DNA from 4 places in the Streptosporangium sp. NPDC023615 genome. Region 4 is predicted to be linked to each of the others. Evidence: riboswitches for the same ligand, from Rfam matches in the RefSeq annotation. Region 4 holds a riboswitch; each other region holds the start of a gene.

Region 1 (4,305 bases), on a different contig from region 4:
CGTGGCTTTGCCGCGGAAGAGGGAGCCGTTCCGTACACTTCCCGTATTCGAAGATCCACGCCGGGGACCGGTGGGCGGGCCGCGGCCGCACGGCGGCGGGGCGGGAGAGGGGCGAGCCATGTGGACGGCCGAGGAGATACCCGACCTGACCGGCCGCACGGCGGTGGTCACCGGGGCGAGCGGCGGCATCGGCGTGCCGACGGCGCTGGAGCTGGCCAGGCACGGGGCCAGGGTCGTGCTGACCGCCCGTGACCCCGGGCGGGGCCGGGACGCGCTGGAGGCGATCAGGGCGAAGGTCCCGGGGGCGGCGGTCGAGGTGGGCGCGCTCGACCTGGCCGACCTGCGTTCGGTGCGCGCCTTCGCCGGGACGGTCGGCGGGCCGCTGGACCTGCTGGTCAACAACGCCGGGCTGGGACCGATGCCCCGGGGGACGACCGCCGACGGTTTCGAGACGCAGTTCGGCGTCAACCACCTGGGGCACTTCGCCCTGACCGGCCTGCTGATGCCGCGCCTGCTGGCCGCCCCGGCGGCCCGGGTGGTCACGGTCTCCAGCGGCGCGCACGCCTTCGGGGAGATCGACTTCGACGATTTGGGCCTGGAACGCCGCTACGGCTCGTGGGCCGCCTACGGCCGTTCCAAACTGGCCAACCTGCTGTTCGCCCTGGAGCTGCAGCGCCGTGCCGAGGCCTCGGGGGCGGCCCTGCTCAGCCTGGCGGCCCACCCCGGCACGACCGCCACCGGCATCCTGAGGACGGGCCGCCCCCTCAACGCCCTGATGCGCCTGTTGCTGCGATCGCCCGCCAAGGGCGCCCTGCCCTCCCTGTACGCCGCCACCTCCCCCGAGGCCGAGGGCGGCCAGTACGTCGGCCCCGGGCCCCGGGTGTTGCGCCCCTCCGCCCGGGCGATGGACCCGGCGGTGGCGGCGCGCCTGTGGGAGGTGTCGGAGGAGCTGACCGGCGTACGGTTCGCCGAAACCTGAGGACGGCCGCTGAGGACGGCCGCTGAGGACGCTCACGCGTCGCCCGGCGACCGGCGGGGAAGGGCCTTGGAGAGGTTTCGCAGAGGTTCCGGGAAGCATTGAAGAGATTTTGAGTAGGATTTAAGAAAGATCGTCCGGGGCTCCCCGAGTTTTTACCATCGAATGCCAGTTCGATGAAACGTATGCACGGTGACCTTCGGGACGGGCGACCCGTCCCCCTCCCGGGGACCCCGGTCCGCGCGCGGGCAGACGAGGAGCCCTCGCCGGATCGCCGGGGACAGCGGGGTTCCCCGCCTGCCCGGCCGGGGAGGCTCGGCCTCGGACAGGGGCACGAGAAGGTCGCGAGAAGGGTGATCCTTCCCCTCGCTCCCTCCCGGGAACACCCCCCTCTACCCGCCTGACCAGGGCCTACTACCAACTAATGGCAATGTGTCCTGCTTGTAATCGTCTGTCTGCATGACGTACGTTCGTCCCGTTCATGGCAAATGTCTAGGTCTATCAAGGTCTGAGCATTGCCGTCACATTGCCCGACCGTGTCTCGTCGAGGCGGACCCCCTCCGCCCCCGGTGAGCACGGCCGCCGAATCCGCGAGGTCTGCGGAACCGGGGAACCACGTTCCTGGGGTGAATCAACGCATCCGTGCGTCGTAGGGCACTTCCCAGCCCGAACCCGTCAGCTAACCCGGTAGGCGGCATGGAAGCGACGCAAGGAGTCGAACCCCCATCATGACCGAGCACCGCCTCACCCCCACCCCCACCCCCACCGTTTCCCGCCTGGCACGCATCCTGCTCGGCGCCTCCGTCGTCCTCGGCGCCGGGGTCCTGGGCCCCGCCGCCCTGGCCGACGACCACACCGCCCTGACCCCTCCCGCCGACACCAGGACCGCGGAGGTCTCGCAGGACGCCGGGTCCGCCAGGACCCCCCTGGAGATCGCGGCCCAGCGGCTTCCCAAGGTCACGGCCGCACAGGTGCTGAACCTGGCCGCCCAGCAGATCGGCGTCCGGGAGAACTCCATGGGCGGCGGGACCAAGTTCCACCAGTGGTACATGTCCTCACCCCGCGCCCAGGAGACCGCCGCCCGCGACGGAGGCAACGTCTACGGCTACGCCAACGCCCCCTGGTGCGCGATGTTCGTGTCCTGGGTCGGCGAGATGGCGGGCATCCGGCCCACGATGGGCTGGGACGCCTACACCGTCACCCACGCCAGGTGGTTCGCGGAGAACGGCCACTGGGGCACCGTCCCCACCCCCGGCGCCGTCGTCTACTTCGACTGGGAGGGCGGCAAGAGCATCGACGGGATCGACCACGTCGGCTTCGTCAAGCACGACAACGGGGACGGCACGATCACCACGATCGAGGGCAACACCGGCAACGGCAACGTCGAGCAGCGCATCCGGCCCGTCTCCCAGGTCGCCGGCTACGGCTACCCGGTCTACGCCGGCTGACCCCTCCCCCGGCCCGCATCCTCCCCGCCCGATCCCGATCCACCGCCGGTCGGGATCGCGGCCCGTCCCGCCGCCCACGCCCGTCTCCCGCCGCCGGGGACGGGCCTCGCCGTGCACGCCCGTCACCCCTTCCACGCGGTACCGTCATCGTGGCCCCAGAGGACCCCGCTCGCACGGGCCCACCGTTCCCGTACGGGCACGAGGGCACGGGGTCGTGACCACACGACGGCAGGGCGACACGACCACGCGGCGACGCGGCGACGCGGCGCGTGACCGCATGTTGACACGGCGGCACGGCGGCACGGCCCTGTTCCGGATCGCACCTGGAGGGGCCGTGTGTCGGGAGCGCGCGAAATGCCCTGACTGTATGCCCGTGTGATGGGAGCGCTCCCAAAACCCTATATGGGATGTATATCACCATTTAGGGCGTCTAGACCCCGCGAAACGCCTCGCGTGTAACGGTTACGTTTCGGCGTATTGACGTCCTGGACGCCCATCGTCCACTCTTCGTGGGAGCGCTCCCAAAGCACATTGAGGAAAGACCACATCGTGAGACCGCGTTGTCGGGGCCGGTGCGCGATGTCATCTCCCAATGATTCGGGCGACCACCTGAGAGGGGTCCGGAATGTTTAACAACAAGCGGCAGGGCAAGCTGGCCGCCGTAGCGGTCATGGCGGCCACCGCCCTGGCCATCACGTCGTGCGGTTCCAGCGAGCCCGCCACGCCTCCCGCGGCCGGCGGTTCCTCCGCCGCCGCGGCGGAGCCGGTGACGATCACGGTGCACACCTTCGGAGGTGGCGAGAACTTCGGCTACGACAAGGCCGTGGAGACCTGGAACGCCGCTCACCCGAACATCCAGGTCAAGTACCAGAACCTGACCGACCGGTTCGAGGACGTCTACCTGCCGCAGCTGCTCCAGCGCCTCCAGGCGAACAGCGGCGCGGCCGACATCATCGCCCTGGACGAGGGCGCGATGGGCCTCATGAAGGCTCGCCCGCAGTTCTTCACCGACCTGGCCCAGTACGGGCTGGACAGCCGCAAGGCCGACTTCCCCGCGGCCAAGTGGGACAACGGCATCAACGCCGACGGCAAGCTCTTCGCCCTGGGCACCGACATCGGCGGCATGACCATGTGCTACCGCAAGGACCTGTTCGAGAAGGCGGGCCTGCCCAGCGAGCGCGAAGAGGTCGGCAAGCTCTGGCCGGACTGGAACGCCTTCATGGAGGTCGGCAAGAAGTTCCAGGCCGCCAACCCCGGCAAGAGCGACCCCAAGTTCCTCGACGGCCCGAACACGCTCTACAACGTGATCCTGTCGCAGGAGGCGCCGAAGAACGGCAACGTCGCCTACTTCGACAAGGAGAACAAGCTCGTCATCGAGTCCAACCCGGCCATCAAGACCTCCTTCGACACGGTGAAGAGCTTCAGCGAGGCGGGCCTGACCGCCAAGCTCGCCTCCTTCACCCCGCCGTGGAACGCCGCCATCAAGAAGGGCGGCTTCGCGACCATGGGCTGCCCGGCCTGGATGCTCGGCGTGGTCTCCGGCGCGGCCGGTGAGGGCAACAAGGGCAAGTGGGACGTCGCGGCGGTTCCCGGCGGCGCCGGCAACTGGGGCGGCTCCTACCTGGCCGTGCCCAAGCAGAGCAAGCACCCCAAGGAGGCCGCCGAGGTCCTGAACTACCTCACCGGCAAGGAGGGCCACGTCATGGCCTTCCAGGAGGCCGCGGCCTTCCCGAGCTCCATCCCCGCCCAGCAGGACCCCGCGGTCGCCGACCTGAAGAACGAGTTCTTCAACGACGCCCCGACCGGCAAGATCTTCGGTGAGTCGGTCAAGGACCTGCTGCCGGTCTTCCTCGGCGAGAAGCACGCCCAGGTCAAGACCTC
Region 2 (4,305 bases), 250 kb from region 4:
TGGCGGGCCCTGGCCGGTCCCGGAGCCGAGCGGCTCGGCCGCGAACTGATCGCCCGCTACGAGGAGCCGCACCGCAGGTACCACACGACCGCCCACCTGGAGGCGGTCCTCGCCGGGGTCGACGCCCTGGCGGGCCACGCCGAGCACCCGGACCTGGTGCGGATGGCGGCCTGGTTCCACGACGCCGTCTACGACCCCCGGCGCGGCGACAACGAGGAGCGCAGCGCCCGGCTGGCCGAGCGCGCGCTGCCCGGGACGGGGCCGGCCCCCGAGGCGGTGGCCACGGTCGCCCGGCTGGTCAGGCTGACCCTCACCCACGACCCGGCGCCGGGCGACGCCGACGGGGCCGTGCTCTGCGACGCGGACCTGGCGATCCTGGGCGCGCCCGAGGAGGTCTACGCCGCCTACGCCGCGGCCGTACGCGAGGAGTACGCCTTCGTCCCCGACGAGGCGTTCAGGACGGGCAGGGCGGCGGTGCTGCGCTCGTTGCTCGAGCTTCCGGCGATCTTCCACGTCGCCGGGCCGGAGCGGGAGGCGCGCGCCAACATCGAGGCGGAGCTTGGGCGATTGTGAGCGGACGGTCCACCATGTTCCAACAACCACCCCGGCCATCGCCGTGGTAATTTGGGGAAATCTGGTGGATTAAGGGGAGTGGACGATGCTGGCCCAGCAGCGGCAGCAGGCGATCCTGGAGAAGGTCCGCGGCACCGGCGGGGTCAGGGTCGCCGATCTGGTCCGGGAGCTCGGCGTCTCCGACATGACGATCAGGCGCGACCTGGAGGTGCTCGCCGAGCGGGGACTGGTGGAGAAGGTCCACGGCGGCGCCACCGCCGCCGGTCCCGGTTCCACCGAGGAGCCGGGCTTCACCGCCAAGTCGGTGCGCCAGCAGGCGGAGAAGGAGACGATCGCCCGCAGCGCCGCGGGGCTCGTCCGGCCCGCCACCGCCGTCGCGCTCTCCGCGGGCACCACGACCTGGACGCTCGCCCACCACCTGGTCGACGTGCCCGAGCTGACCGTGATCACCAATTCGGTCCGGATCGCCGACGTCTTCCACCGCTCCCCCAGGGCCGACCGCACGGTGGTGCTGACCGGCGGGGTCCGCACCCCCTCCGACGCGCTGGTCGGCCCGGTCGCGGTCTCGGCGATCCGCCGTCTGCACGTCGACACCCTCTTCCTCGGCGTGCACGGGATGAGCGCCCGCGCCGGGTTCACCACGCCCAACCTGCTGGAGGCGGAGACCGACCGGGAGCTGGTCGCCTCCGCCCGCCGCCTGGTGGTGACCGCCGACCACACCAAGTGGGGCACGGTCGGCATCAGCACGATCGCCGAGCTGGCCGAGGCGCACATCGTGGTCACCGACTCCGGCCTGCCCGACGAGGCGCGCGAGGAGCTCGCCGCCTCGGCCGGCGAGCTGATCATCACAGAACCTCAGCAGGAGAGCGAGATCGCCACCCGATGAAACGCACCGTCACCCACCTGGCCGACGGCCGGGAGCTGTTCTACTTCGACCGGCGCGACGACGCGGACCGGAGCGCGATCGACGAGCGCGACCTGCCGCCCCGCCCCGCCGCCTCCGAGCTGCGCTACGACCCGCTGACCGAGGAGTGGATCGCGGTGGCCGGCCACCGGCAGGGCCGCACCTTCCTGCCCCCGACCAGCGAGTGCCCGCTCTGTCCGTCCAGGCCGGGCAACCTCACCGAGGTCCCCTCCCCCGACTACGACGTGGTGGTCTTCGAGAACCGCTTCCCCTCGTTCTCGGACCAGCCGGGCGAGTACCCGCAGCCGGGCGGGCTGAGCGAGGTCCGGCCCGGGGTCGGCCGCTGCGAGGTGGTCTGCTTCACCTCCGAGCACGACTCCTCGTTCTCCCGGCTGTCGCCCGAGCGGGTCGAGCTGGTCATGGAGGCCTGGATCGACCGTACGGCCGAGCTGTCGGCCCTGCCCGGGGTCGAGCAGGTCTTCTGCTTCGAGAACCGGGGCGCGGAGATCGGCATCACCCTGGCCCACCCGCACGGGCAGATCTACGCCTACCCCTACGTGACCCCGCGCACCAGGCTGACCCTGGCGGCGGCCGGGCGGTACCGGGAGCGGACCGGAGGCGACCTGTTCGCCGACGTCCTCGCCTCCGAGCGGGAGGCCGGGGTGCGGGTGGTGGCCTCCAACGAGCACTGGACGGCGTTCGTCCCGGCGGCGGCGCGCTGGCCGGTCGAGGTCCACCTCTACCCGCACCGGCGGGTCCCCGACCTGGCCGGTCTCCAGGCCGCCGAGCGGGCGGCGTTCGGACCGCTCTACACCGACGTGCTGCGCCGTCTCGACGGGCTCTTCGACATGCCGATGCCCTATATCGCGGCCTGGCACCAGGCGCCGGTCGACACCGGCCGCGACCTGTCGTACGCGCACCTGGAACTGTTCAGCATCCGCCGCGCGCCGAACAAGCTGAAGTATCTCGCCGGATCGGAATCGGCCATGGGGGCCTTCGTGAACGACGTGCTGCCCGAGCAGACAGCACATCTCCTGCGCTCCATTGTCACGAACTGATCACCGATGGGTCTCGTTTGATGTCGCGTGACCTGGGGTTTACCACTACTATCCTTCCCACATCGGCTGTAGTCGCCGATACGCCTAATCCCAGGCGCCTCGCCCGGGAGCCGGGGAACCACCGCACCTGGGGTGAAACCACTTCGGTGGAAGGGCGTCTCCAGCCCGAACCCGTCAGCTAACCCGGTAGGCGGAAGGAGAGGAGAGTACGTGGCGGCCTCGCCCCCCACGTTCCGCCGCCATGCCGCTCTGGTCCTCTGCCTGAGCTCGATCGCCGCGTTCACCCTCGGCGCCCCCACCGCCGGGAGCGCCGACCCCAAGCCGACCGAGGCCGAGCTCCGCGCCGAGCTGGTCAAGCTCAACAAGAAGGTCGACGCGCTGATCGAGACCTACGCGGCCACGCGCGAGTCCCTCGGCAAGGCCGAGAAGGGCGAGGCCGTGGCCAGGCAGAACCTGCGCAGGGCCGAGGAGGTCTTCGACGAGAACGCCAGGCAGGTCAACGCCATCGTCCAGCTCCAGTACCAGAGCGGCATGGGCGGCCTGCCCGGCCTGCTGTTCTCCGAGGACATGAGCGGGGCGGCGGTGATGGAGCAGCTCGCCGCCGAGCAGAGCGCCCGGCTGAAGGGGTTCGCCGACAGCGTGGAGCGCAGGAGGAAGGCCACCGAGACGGCCTCCCGGCTGGCCGACGAGATCATCAAGGAGGCCAAGGAGGTCCAGGAGCAGCGCAAGGAGGCCGAGGAGGTGATCGAGGACATCAAGGACAGGCTCGACCGGCTGGTCCCCACCGGTTCCGGTCGCCGCTCCGACGGCAGCTGGGCCCCGCAGTTGCCCACGGGCGCCGACAACATCACCGACCGGACCCGGATCATGCGCGACGCGATCAGGAGGCGTTTCGACCTGCCGTACTCGGTCGGCTGCTACCGGGCCGCGAACGACGGCGGCGAGCACCCGCTGGGCCGCGCCTGCGACTTCATGATGAGCGCCGGCGGCACGATGCCCTCGGCCGCCAACCTCAGGCTCGGCGACGAGATCGCCGCCTGGGCCATCAAGAACAAGGCCAGGCTCGGCGTGAAGTACGTGATCTGGCGGCAGCGCATCAACCACGGCTCCGGCTGGCGGGTCATGTCCAACCGCGGCGGCGTCACCGCCAACCACTTCGACCACCCGCACATCTCGATGTACTGAGCGGCCGGACCTCCGGCCCGTGGTGACGCCTTTACCGGGCATGTCCAGGGCACCTGGCGGAGGCCTCGTTCGATGATCTTCGGCAGGTACGCGGCGAGGTGAGGGCCGGCGCGAGCCCGGGAGATCACATCTGCTCGCCGTGGTCTCCACAGTGCCGGCCGCGTCGGCGCACACGGCGTGAGACGGCGGTGAGCACGGGCATACCGGTCCACGCGACCGAAAATCGCTTGCCCCGGACGGCAGGGCTCGGGGAACGTGGTGTCCATGACGCTCTGACGGACAGCACCCCTCACCCCGCGATGCCACGGCGCCGACGCGCCCCGTGACGCTGCCCGCCCACACCTTCTCGAGAGAGCCTCCTTGTCTCAGCGACCCTCCCGGCAGGAGTCCCCGCCACCGTCCCCGGCGGCCGCGGGCCCGGCCACCGTCACCGTGTTCGCCTCCCCCGCGAGCTGGATCGAGTCCGACGCCCTCGCGCAGTGCCACCAGGTGGCCGCCCTCGACGGCATGACGCGCGTCGCCGCCATGCCGGACCTGCACCCCGGCAAGGGCGCCCCCATCGGGGCCGCCATGACCTCCACCGTG
Region 3 (4,305 bases), on a different contig from region 4:
ATGCCCATGACCATCTTGCCGACGGTCTGCCCGCCCCGCTTGAGCATGAAGAACTCGTAGGCGAAGTAGAGCCCCGCGCTGATCAGCGTGCTGATCACGGTGATGGCGGAGGTGGCCCCGGAGTCGATACCACCGGTGCCACCGGTGCCGACGATGATCGCGCCGAGCACGAGGCCCAGGATGAGGCCGATGACCAGGCCCACCACGAGCATGATGGCTATGTCGACGATGCGCGCCACCAGGCGCTGCCACCACTCGGCGAGCGGCGCGGGAGCGCCGGGCACGCCGCTGTACGGCTGCCCGTAGCCCTGCTGGCCGTAGCCCTGCTGCCCGTAGGCCGGCTGCTGGCCGTAGCCCTGCTGCCCGTAGTCCGGCTGCTGGCCGTAGCCCTGCTGGCCGTACGTCGGCTGCTGCCCGTAGGAGGGCTGGCCGTAGTCCGGCTGCTGGCCGTAGGAGGGCTGGGAGGCCTGCTGCCCGTAGGGCTGCTGGCCGTAGCCCTGCTGCCCGTAGTCCGGCTGCTGGCCGTAGCCACCGGCCCCGCCCTGCTGACCGTAGGAGGGCTGCTGACCGTAGCCGCCCGTGCCGCCCTGCTGGCCGTAACCGCCCGTGCCGCCTGTGCCGCCCTGCTGACCGTAGCCGGGCTGCTCGTGCGAGGACTGGCCGTAACCGCCCGTCCCGCCCTGCTGGCCGTAGCCGCCCGTGCCGCCCGTGCCGCCCTGCTGACCGTAGCCGGGCTGGCCGTAGGAGGGCTGCTCGTGCGAGGACTGACCGTAGCCGCCCTGCTGACCGTAGCCGCCCGCTCCGCCCTGCTGGCCGTAGCCCTGCTGCCCGTAGTCGGGCTGCTGGCCGTAACCCTGCTGGCCGTAGCCCTGGGCCTGTCCGGGACCGGTGTTCGGCTGTGAGGCCTCCGACCGATATCCCACGACCGTTACGTCGGGGTCGAGCCCGCCAGCGCCTCGACCCGCGTTGTGCTGTCCGTATTCCGGCTGCCCCGACGGTGTGCGATCGCGGTCGGGATCATCCTGTGGATACGGCGGCTGTCCGGTGCTCACCGCGTCACCTCACTTAGAATGCGCATGTGGCAGATGTCAGACGCACATGCTTGCTGCAGCACAAGGTATCGACATAGGAAAGAACAGTCACCTTTCCCCCTTGTCAGGTCCCAAGTCACTCGCGTCGGGCTCACGTGTCAGATGCAGCAGCATCCGGGTGTTGCCCAGGGTGTTGGGCTTGACGTGCTCCAGATCCAGGAACTCCGCGACGCCCTCGTCGTAGGAGGCGAGGAGCTCGGCGTAGACCTCCGGGGCGACGGGCGTGCCCTGGATCTCCCTGAAACCGTGCCGGGCGAAGAACTCGACCTCGAACGTCAGGCAGAAGACCCGGCGCAGGCCGAGCTCGACGGCGGTGCGCAGCAGCGCGGAGACGATCCGGTGCCCGATTCCCGCCCCCCTGCGGGCCGGATCGACCGCGACGGTGCGGATCTCGGCCAGATCCTCCCAGAGGACGTGCAGCGCCCCGCAGCCGACCACCTCCCCCTGCTCGTCGGTGGCGACCCAGAACTCCTGGACGTCCTCGTACAGCGTGACCGTGGCCTTCTCCAGCAGGCGCGGCCCCGCGCCGCCGTAGGTGTCGACCAGGCGCCGGACGGCGCGGACGTCCGGGGTGCGGGCTCGCCGGACGGTGATCCCGGCGGCCTCCGCGACCGCGACGGCGACCGGGCCGTCCCGCTCCACGCCCTCCCCGGAGCCGTGCCCCGGCCTGGCCTCGCGCCCGTTCCCGGCCCCGTTCCCGGGTCCCGCCTCGCGTTCGGCACCCGGCCCCGCCTCGCGTCCGGCACCGGCGGGGGCGTGCGTGACCGGCGTCGGAGACTGTTCCGCAACCTGCTCCATGACCGATCAGCGTACGTGCTCGCCGACCTTCGATTACGGCTCACCCCTAACTCCCGCACCACCCCTCCCATGTGACCCTTGGTAGCGGCATTACCACGCTGAGCACGGGAGGCCTCGGTGTGTCGCATTTCATCTTCGGTACGGTTCCGGAGCTGGGCCGACCGTCACGGGACCCGCGAAGCAGCAGGCAAAGGCCGCGCAAAGGCAACAATGATCATTATGAGATGTGATCCGTCCGTGACATTTCAGTTGCGAAACCTCTACTGAATTCAGGGTTCTGGTTGAGCAGGAACCACGCTTCGACTAATCTCCGTGCTCGATGTCAGAGACGTGAAAAAGCCTGACCCGCCGAATCTTCCGCAGGGAGAACCGGGGACCCACCGTGTCCTTGGGGGTGAATCCGAGTGCCACCGGCGCACCCGGTAGGGCTGCCTCCGGCCCGAACCCGTCAGCTAACCCGGTAGGCGGCCGAGGAGAGGAGTCCATTGGTGAAGCGCACGCGCGACCGCGGAGACGGGGCAGGCGGCGACGCCCGCCGTCCACGACGCGCACCGCGAGGGCTCCGCCGCCGCATGGCGGTCATCGGCCTGGCGTTCGCCACCCTCACCCTGGGCACCCCGCTGCTCCCGGCCACGGCCGACCCGGAGCCCAGCCTCAAGCAACTGGCCGAGCAGGCCGAGAAACTGCACAACGAGATCGAGACGCTCGCCGAGCAGTACAACGGCGAGCGGGTCAAGCTCAAGCAGGCCCAGCGGGCCGCGGACAGCGCCGAGAAGACCCTCGCCACCAGCGAGTCCGAGCTGGAGTCGCGGCGGGCCAAGGCCGCGCTGCTGGCACAGAGCAGCTACATGTCGGGCGGCCTGCACTCCGGTCTCGTCCTCACCCAGACCTCGGACCCCGACGCCTTCCTCGACCAGGCCACCACCACCTACGCCCTGCAGCAGCGCCAGAGCGAGGAGGTCGCCCAGGTGGGCCGGGCGATCGAGGCCGCCGAGCGGGCCCAGGCCGGCGCCAAGGCCAGGACCTCCGAGGTCAAGAAGCTGCTGTCGCAGATCGACGCCAAGCGCACCAAGATCGAGCGCCTGGTCTCGCGGGTGGAGAGCGACCTGTTCAAGGAGGTGCGCTCGCAGGCCGTCGGCAACCGGGGCGCCCGGGTGAAGGTCGACGCCCCCATCGTGGGCAGCGGCAAGGGGGCGGAGGCCGCCCGCTGGGCGCTGACCCAGCAGCTCAAGCCGTACGTGTGGGGCGCCGAGGGGCCCAACTCCTTCGACTGCTCCGGACTGGTCATGTGGGCCTACCAGAAGGTCGGGATCAGCCTGCCCCACTACACCGGCGACCAGTGGACGGCGGGCACGCGCGTCTCCAGAAGCCAGTTGCGCCCGGGCGACCTGGTCTTCTTCTACTCCGACCTGCACCATGTCGGGATCTACATCGGCGCGGGCCTGATGGTCCACGCGCCCCGGACCGGTGACGTCATCCACATCACCACGATCGACAACCGGCCCTTCGTGGGAGGCGTGCGCGTCGCCGGGTGACCGGGTGACCGGGTTGTCGGTGACCGGGTTGTCGGCGACCGGGTTGTCGGCGACCGGCGAGCCGGGTGGCCGCCGGAGCGGACGGGGGCGGGACGGCCGGGGGCCGAGGCGGCCGGGACGGGCGGCCAGATCAGGCGGCCAGATCAGGCGGCTAGATCAGGCGGCTAGATCAGGCGGCGGCGAGCCGCCCAGGCCACGGCCTCGATCGCGGTGGCGACTCCGATGCGGTCACAGATGCCCCTGAGCCTGCGCCTGACGGTCCGGCCGCTGATGTCGAGCCTGCGGCCCACCCGATCCACGGTGACGCCCTTGGCGAGCTCTGCCAGCAGCACGAGGTCGTCCTCACTGAGACCGATATCCCCCGTGCCCAGGGGGCTGTCGCCATGGCGTGAATCCACTTCGGGATATGCCATCAAGAGTCACTCCCCCCACTCTGGAAACCGGGCCTAAGGCGTCAGGAATGATTACCACCCGCCAGGAACGGTAAACGCCTTGTTCAAAGGTCGTCAAGTTCAACCCTTCACGGCGCATCCACACTATTGACATAGCAGGCTATACGTGAAGTACTCAGGATATGTCAGCGCCTTTGCGCTTAAGTCACACCCAGAGGTGGGCGCGGACCCCCGACCGTCCCCTGCCTGCGACGACGGGCCTGCCCACAGAACAAGATTTCGTCGGCACGACCGGTCCCGCCGCACCCCGGAGGCCGGATCCGCGAGGGGCGTGCCCTCCCGCATTTTCCGGGATACCCGCCCTCGCGCCCGCGGCGGGGTGGCGATCACAAGCCCCGTCCCCTTGACTACGTCGCGCAAAAAACCATGAAATGGTAGGACTGTGGCCGCCTTTGCGAAATTTGCGAGGTGTCATGCGCGATCACTCCT
Region 4 (4,305 bases):
GGACCGGTGGCCGGCCGTGCCCGGCGGTCCGTCGGGTCTCCGGCGCGATCCGGTACGTCGAATACCAGGTCACGGGAGTGGATAGCGCTTTCTTGCGGCCACTGTGCAGCATAACGTCCCCCCTCCGGCGGCGGCCGACCGGCGTCGATCTTCCCTCGTCGCCGGGTCCGCCCGCCGGGCCGGGCCGCCCGGTCCGCTCACCGAGGCCCGTCCGCCGCGATCCGCCCCGTACCGATAATTTTTGCTTGGTCCAGGGCACAACTGTCCCTCGGGGTGCTTGACAGGCCAAAATTGATCCGTGGTCAGGATCGGATCGGTAGAGATGAACGATTGCGAGCAGGGGAAGCTTCCGCCCGTTCTGAGCCAGTTGTTCGCTGACGGAGCCGACGGAGCCGACGGAGCCCGCGGAGCCCGCGGGATCGGTGGGGGTGAGGGCCGGAGGCTCTCGGTGGACCTGCCGCCGGGTGAGCTCGTCTGGCCCGACCCCGGTTACGCTCAGCTCGCCATCCGTCACCGTCCGGCCTTCTGGCTCAGTGAGGTGACGGTCTCGGGGGAGTACTGGGCGCGGCTGCGGGCCGAGCACGAGCGGTCGGGACTGTGGCCGGTGCTGCTGGAGGACTCGGTCCAGCCCTGGTCGGCCGGTCAGATCGCCCCGGACGCGGCGACCGAGATCGACAACTACCACGTCGAGGCGTTCATGGCCGAGGTGTGGTCCGACTGGATCGCCAGGGCCCACGTCGACCAGCTCGAACTGCTCGACCCCTTCGGGCCGGAGTGCCCCGGCCCGGCCCCCGCGGGCAGGCTCGCCGCCGACCCCGGGGTGGTGGCCGACTGGTACGCGGGGCTGGTGGCCGAGCGCAGGACGCCGCTCGGGCTCGTCGCGGTCGAGCGCGGGGCCGACGCCCTGGCCGTCATGGGCTGGCAGGGGGCGCTGAACCACAACGAGTGGATGGTCCCGCTGGCCGCCGTCGTGCGGAGCTGGGAGGACAGGTTCGGGGTGCGGGTGGTGGGGATGGGGTTCAACACCCTCGACGTCAGCGTCGCGGCCCCGCCGACGACCTTCGAGCACGCCCTGCAGGTCGCCGCGGAGCACTGGACGTTCTGCCCCGACAGCATCATCCAGGGCGCGGGGACCCTCGTCGACTACGCCGAGCAGATCAAGGGCAGGAACGCCTGGTCGTTCTGGTGGGACTGATCGCGGACGCGTCCGGGGCGCCGTCGTCCCCGTACGGGACGGGGCTGAGGGGCGGCGGGGCATGCCCGAGAACAAACCTCCATGTTGAGTGCTTTAGGGGAGTTTTTGCCAACTAGGTAGATCTTCTGGGGTTTTCGTGGCCTTTGCTTTGCTTTGTCTGGTTTCCGTGGGTAGTGTCCCCTGTTATCGGCCGGTGACCTGCCCTTCACAAGAGGGAGCGACCGGCCGACGTCGAATCCCGAGAGCCCTCAGGGCCACGGGAACCGGGGACCCAATTTCCGGGGTGAATCCGCCGCGAGCACGCGGCGGTAGGGCAACTCCACCGCCCGAACCCGTCAGCTAACCCGGTAGACGAGATGGAGAGGAGACCCCCTCATGGACGACCGCGTCACCGCGTCGGTGCACCCCCTGTCCGCGCCGACCCCCTGAAACTTCCCCCTGCCCCCCGTCCCCCACATCTCTCGCGCCGCGCCTGATCGCGGCACCTCCCGGCGGCGCTCTACGTAACGACTGGATCTATCCGGTTACGTCCTCATCCCGATGAGCCCGTCCTCGCCCGTGCGCCCCTTATCGGCGTGTCGCACGCGGTAGCCCCGTTCCCTCGCGAAAGAGCCTTTTCCCCATGCGCCTCTTTTTCGGCATGTACAAAAACCGCCTGGCCGCCGCCACCCTCGTCGGTGCGAGCGTGCTGGCCTCCGCCGGTGTCGCCTCGGCGATACCTTCCACCCCCGGCTTCGCCGCCACCGCCCCCGCTGCGGCCGGCCCCGAGGACGGCGTCGAGGCCGTCCTCCTCCACGGCTCCACCACGGCCTCCTACTTCTGGGACGACTCCTCGGGCCGCGCCGGCGACACCGGCCTGCCGGCCAGTGGCAAGCCGATGCAGAAGGGCATGATCGCCAGCCCGAGCTGGCCGCTGCTCACCGAGGGCTACATCCTCTACAAGGGCAAGCGCGCCAAGTTCTTCGTCGGCGACCGCGGCCCCGGAGTGCCCTCCAACCGGGGCATCATGCTCGACATCGACGCCAAGACCTTCGCCGACCTGACCGGCGGCACGTTCAACGCCGGCACGCTCGGCGTGGACGGCAACGGCGGCATGGGCCACATCGACGTCGAGTACGTCATCACCCGGTGGGGCGACGGCGTGGGCAGGAAGAACCACCCCGTGGCCTTCTCCACCGGTGCCTGGGGCCGCAAGGACCCCAGCCCCGCCAAGCCGCCCCAGACCGTGCTGGCCAAGTCCGGGCGTCCGCAGAAGCCCGTCGAGACCGAGCGCGTGAGCGCCGCCCCGATGTCGGCGTCCGTCAAGCCCAAGATCACGGCTGACGCCCTCTCGGCCCCCGGATGGACCGTGCGGGAGCCGGGCGCCATCGTCTGGTGACGGGTCGCCCCGGCCCGTCCGGGGCCACCCGCCGGTGCCGGAGCCATTCCAGAATGGCATTCTGTTCCGCAGGATCAACAGGAGGAGTGCCATGACGACTCTGCGGACCCGGGCGAACGGCATCGAGATCGCCTACGACACCTTCGGCTCCCCGGAGGGGCGACCCCTCCTTCTGATCATGGGGCTCGGTTCCCAGATGATCCAGTGGGACGAGGACTTCTGCCGCCTGCTCGCCGAACGCGGACATCACGTGGTGCGCTTCGACAACCGCGACGTCGGCGAGAGCACCCACCTGCACGAGGCGGGAGGACCCGGAGGGGGCTGGAACGGCCGGGTCCCCTACCGGCTGGACGACATGGCCGACGACGCCGCCGGCCTGCTGGAGGCGCTCGGCCTGGAATCCGCCCACGTGGCCGGCGTATCGATGGGCGGGATGATCGCGCAGGCGCTGGCGATCCGCCACCCGCGCCGGGTGCGCAGCCTCACCTCGATGATGTCCACCCCCAGCCCGCAGGCGGCGCCCCCGACCGAGGCCGCGATGGCGGCGCTCATGGCACCGCCCGCGCCGGACCGCGAGGCCGCGATCCGGCGGACCGTCACGACCTGGGAGGTCATCGGGTCGCCCGGCTACCCGGCCGACCGCGAGCGGATCGCGGAGGTCGCCGCCCTGAGCTACGACAGGGCCTACGACCCGGCGGGCACGACCAGGCAACTGGCCGCGATCATGGCCTCCGGGGACCGCGCCCCGCTGCTGGCGAGGCTGACGGTGCCGACGCTCGTCCTGCACGGCGAGGACGACCAGCTCATCCCGCTCTCCGGAGGGATCGCCACGGCCGAGGCGATCCCGGGCGCGCGCCTGCTGACCTTCCCCGGCATGGGCCACGACCTGCCCCGCGAGCTCTGGCCCTCCTTCGCCGACGCGATCGAGGAGCTCACCGGCTCCGCCGAGCGGGCCGCCGCCCCCGCGCGGTGAGACCTCGCGGCCCGCGCCCCGGGCGCGGGCCGGCCCGGCTCATACCTCGATCTTCTCCTCGATGCTCCGGAGGGTGTGCCGGGCGAGCGCCAGGTTGGCCCGGCTGCGGTCGAGGGCCAGGTACATGAAGAGCCCCTTGCCGCTCCGGCCGGTGAGCGGGCGGATCACGTGGTACTGGGTGCCGAGCGTGATGAGGATGTCCTCGATGCCGTCCTTGAGGCCGAGCGACTCCATGGTCCGCATCTTGGCCTTGACGACCTCGGTGTTGCCGGCCGCGGCCACCTGGAGGTCGAGATCCTTGGAGCCGCCGAGCGCGCCCAGCGCCATCCCGCTGTTGTAGTCGACGACGACCGCGCCGACGGCGCCGTCGATCGCCATCATCTCCTTGAGAGAGATGTCCATGTTGCCCATTCCTGCCTCCACTCACTGAATGTCGTTCACTGGGTCGTCGATGTACGAGAGGTGACGGCGGCCAGCCGGGCCGCCGTCTTCCTGCCCTCCAGCCTGAGCAGCCCGAGGTTGGTCCCCGGACGCGCCAGCACTGTGAGGACGATCGTGGGGCCGGCGGCGTAGAGGGCCGCGTAGCCGTCGGTGCCGGAGATCAGCGTCTCCTCGAAGGCGCCCTTGCCGGTCATGCCCGTCATCCGCCGGCTCAGGGCCAGCAACGCCGAGGAGAGCGCGCCGATCTGCTCGGTCCCGTCGTTCAGGTCGCTCGCTATGGTCAGGCCGTCGACGCTGCTCGCGATGCTCCCGTTGACG

Evidence for each region. Region 4 has a riboswitch for cyclic di-AMP ahead of AB0G16_RS02675 (hypothetical protein). Riboswitches for the same ligand answer to the same signal wherever they lie in the genome.
Region 1: another riboswitch for cyclic di-AMP. It lies ahead of AB0G16_RS34920 (CHAP domain-containing protein); the one in region 4 lies ahead of AB0G16_RS02675 (hypothetical protein).
Region 2: another riboswitch for cyclic di-AMP. It lies ahead of AB0G16_RS01555 (hypothetical protein); the one in region 4 lies ahead of AB0G16_RS02675 (hypothetical protein).
Region 3: another riboswitch for cyclic di-AMP. It lies ahead of AB0G16_RS06265 (NlpC/P60 family protein); the one in region 4 lies ahead of AB0G16_RS02675 (hypothetical protein).

The regions. Positions count from the first base shown of each region.
Region 1 covers NZ_JBFABE010000085.1:16,967-21,271, reverse strand. The annotation lists gene AB0G16_RS34925 (oxidoreductase) at 119-979, shown strand; cyclic di-AMP (ydaO/yuaA leader) riboswitch at 1,547-1,685, shown strand; gene AB0G16_RS34920 (CHAP domain-containing protein) at 1,705-2,424, shown strand; gene AB0G16_RS34915 (extracellular solute-binding protein) at 3,050-4,305, shown strand, end outside.
Region 2 covers NZ_JBFABE010000002.1:18,935-23,239, forward strand. The annotation lists gene AB0G16_RS01540 (metal-dependent phosphohydrolase) at 1-573, shown strand, start outside; gene AB0G16_RS01545 (DeoR/GlpR family DNA-binding transcription regulator) at 659-1,459, shown strand; gene galT (galactose-1-phosphate uridylyltransferase) at 1,456-2,535, shown strand; cyclic di-AMP (ydaO/yuaA leader) riboswitch at 2,607-2,742, shown strand; gene AB0G16_RS01555 (hypothetical protein) at 2,746-3,720, shown strand; gene AB0G16_RS01560 (RNA ligase RtcB family protein) at 4,081-4,305, shown strand, end outside.
Region 3 covers NZ_JBFABE010000005.1:175,968-180,272, forward strand. The annotation lists gene AB0G16_RS06255 (RDD family protein) at 1-923, opposite strand, end outside; gene AB0G16_RS06260 (amino-acid N-acetyltransferase) at 1,140-1,733, opposite strand; cyclic di-AMP (ydaO/yuaA leader) riboswitch at 2,226-2,372, shown strand; gene AB0G16_RS06265 (NlpC/P60 family protein) at 2,462-3,424, shown strand; gene AB0G16_RS06270 (LuxR C-terminal-related transcriptional regulator) at 3,589-3,756, opposite strand.
Region 4 covers NZ_JBFABE010000002.1:267,443-271,747, reverse strand. The annotation lists gene AB0G16_RS02680 (DUF4253 domain-containing protein) at 449-1,195, shown strand; cyclic di-AMP (ydaO/yuaA leader) riboswitch at 1,415-1,564, shown strand; gene AB0G16_RS02675 (hypothetical protein) at 1,818-2,573, shown strand; gene AB0G16_RS02670 (alpha/beta hydrolase) at 2,665-3,546, shown strand; gene AB0G16_RS02665 (hypothetical protein) at 3,586-3,957, opposite strand; gene AB0G16_RS02660 (roadblock/LC7 domain-containing protein) at 3,984-4,305, opposite strand, start outside.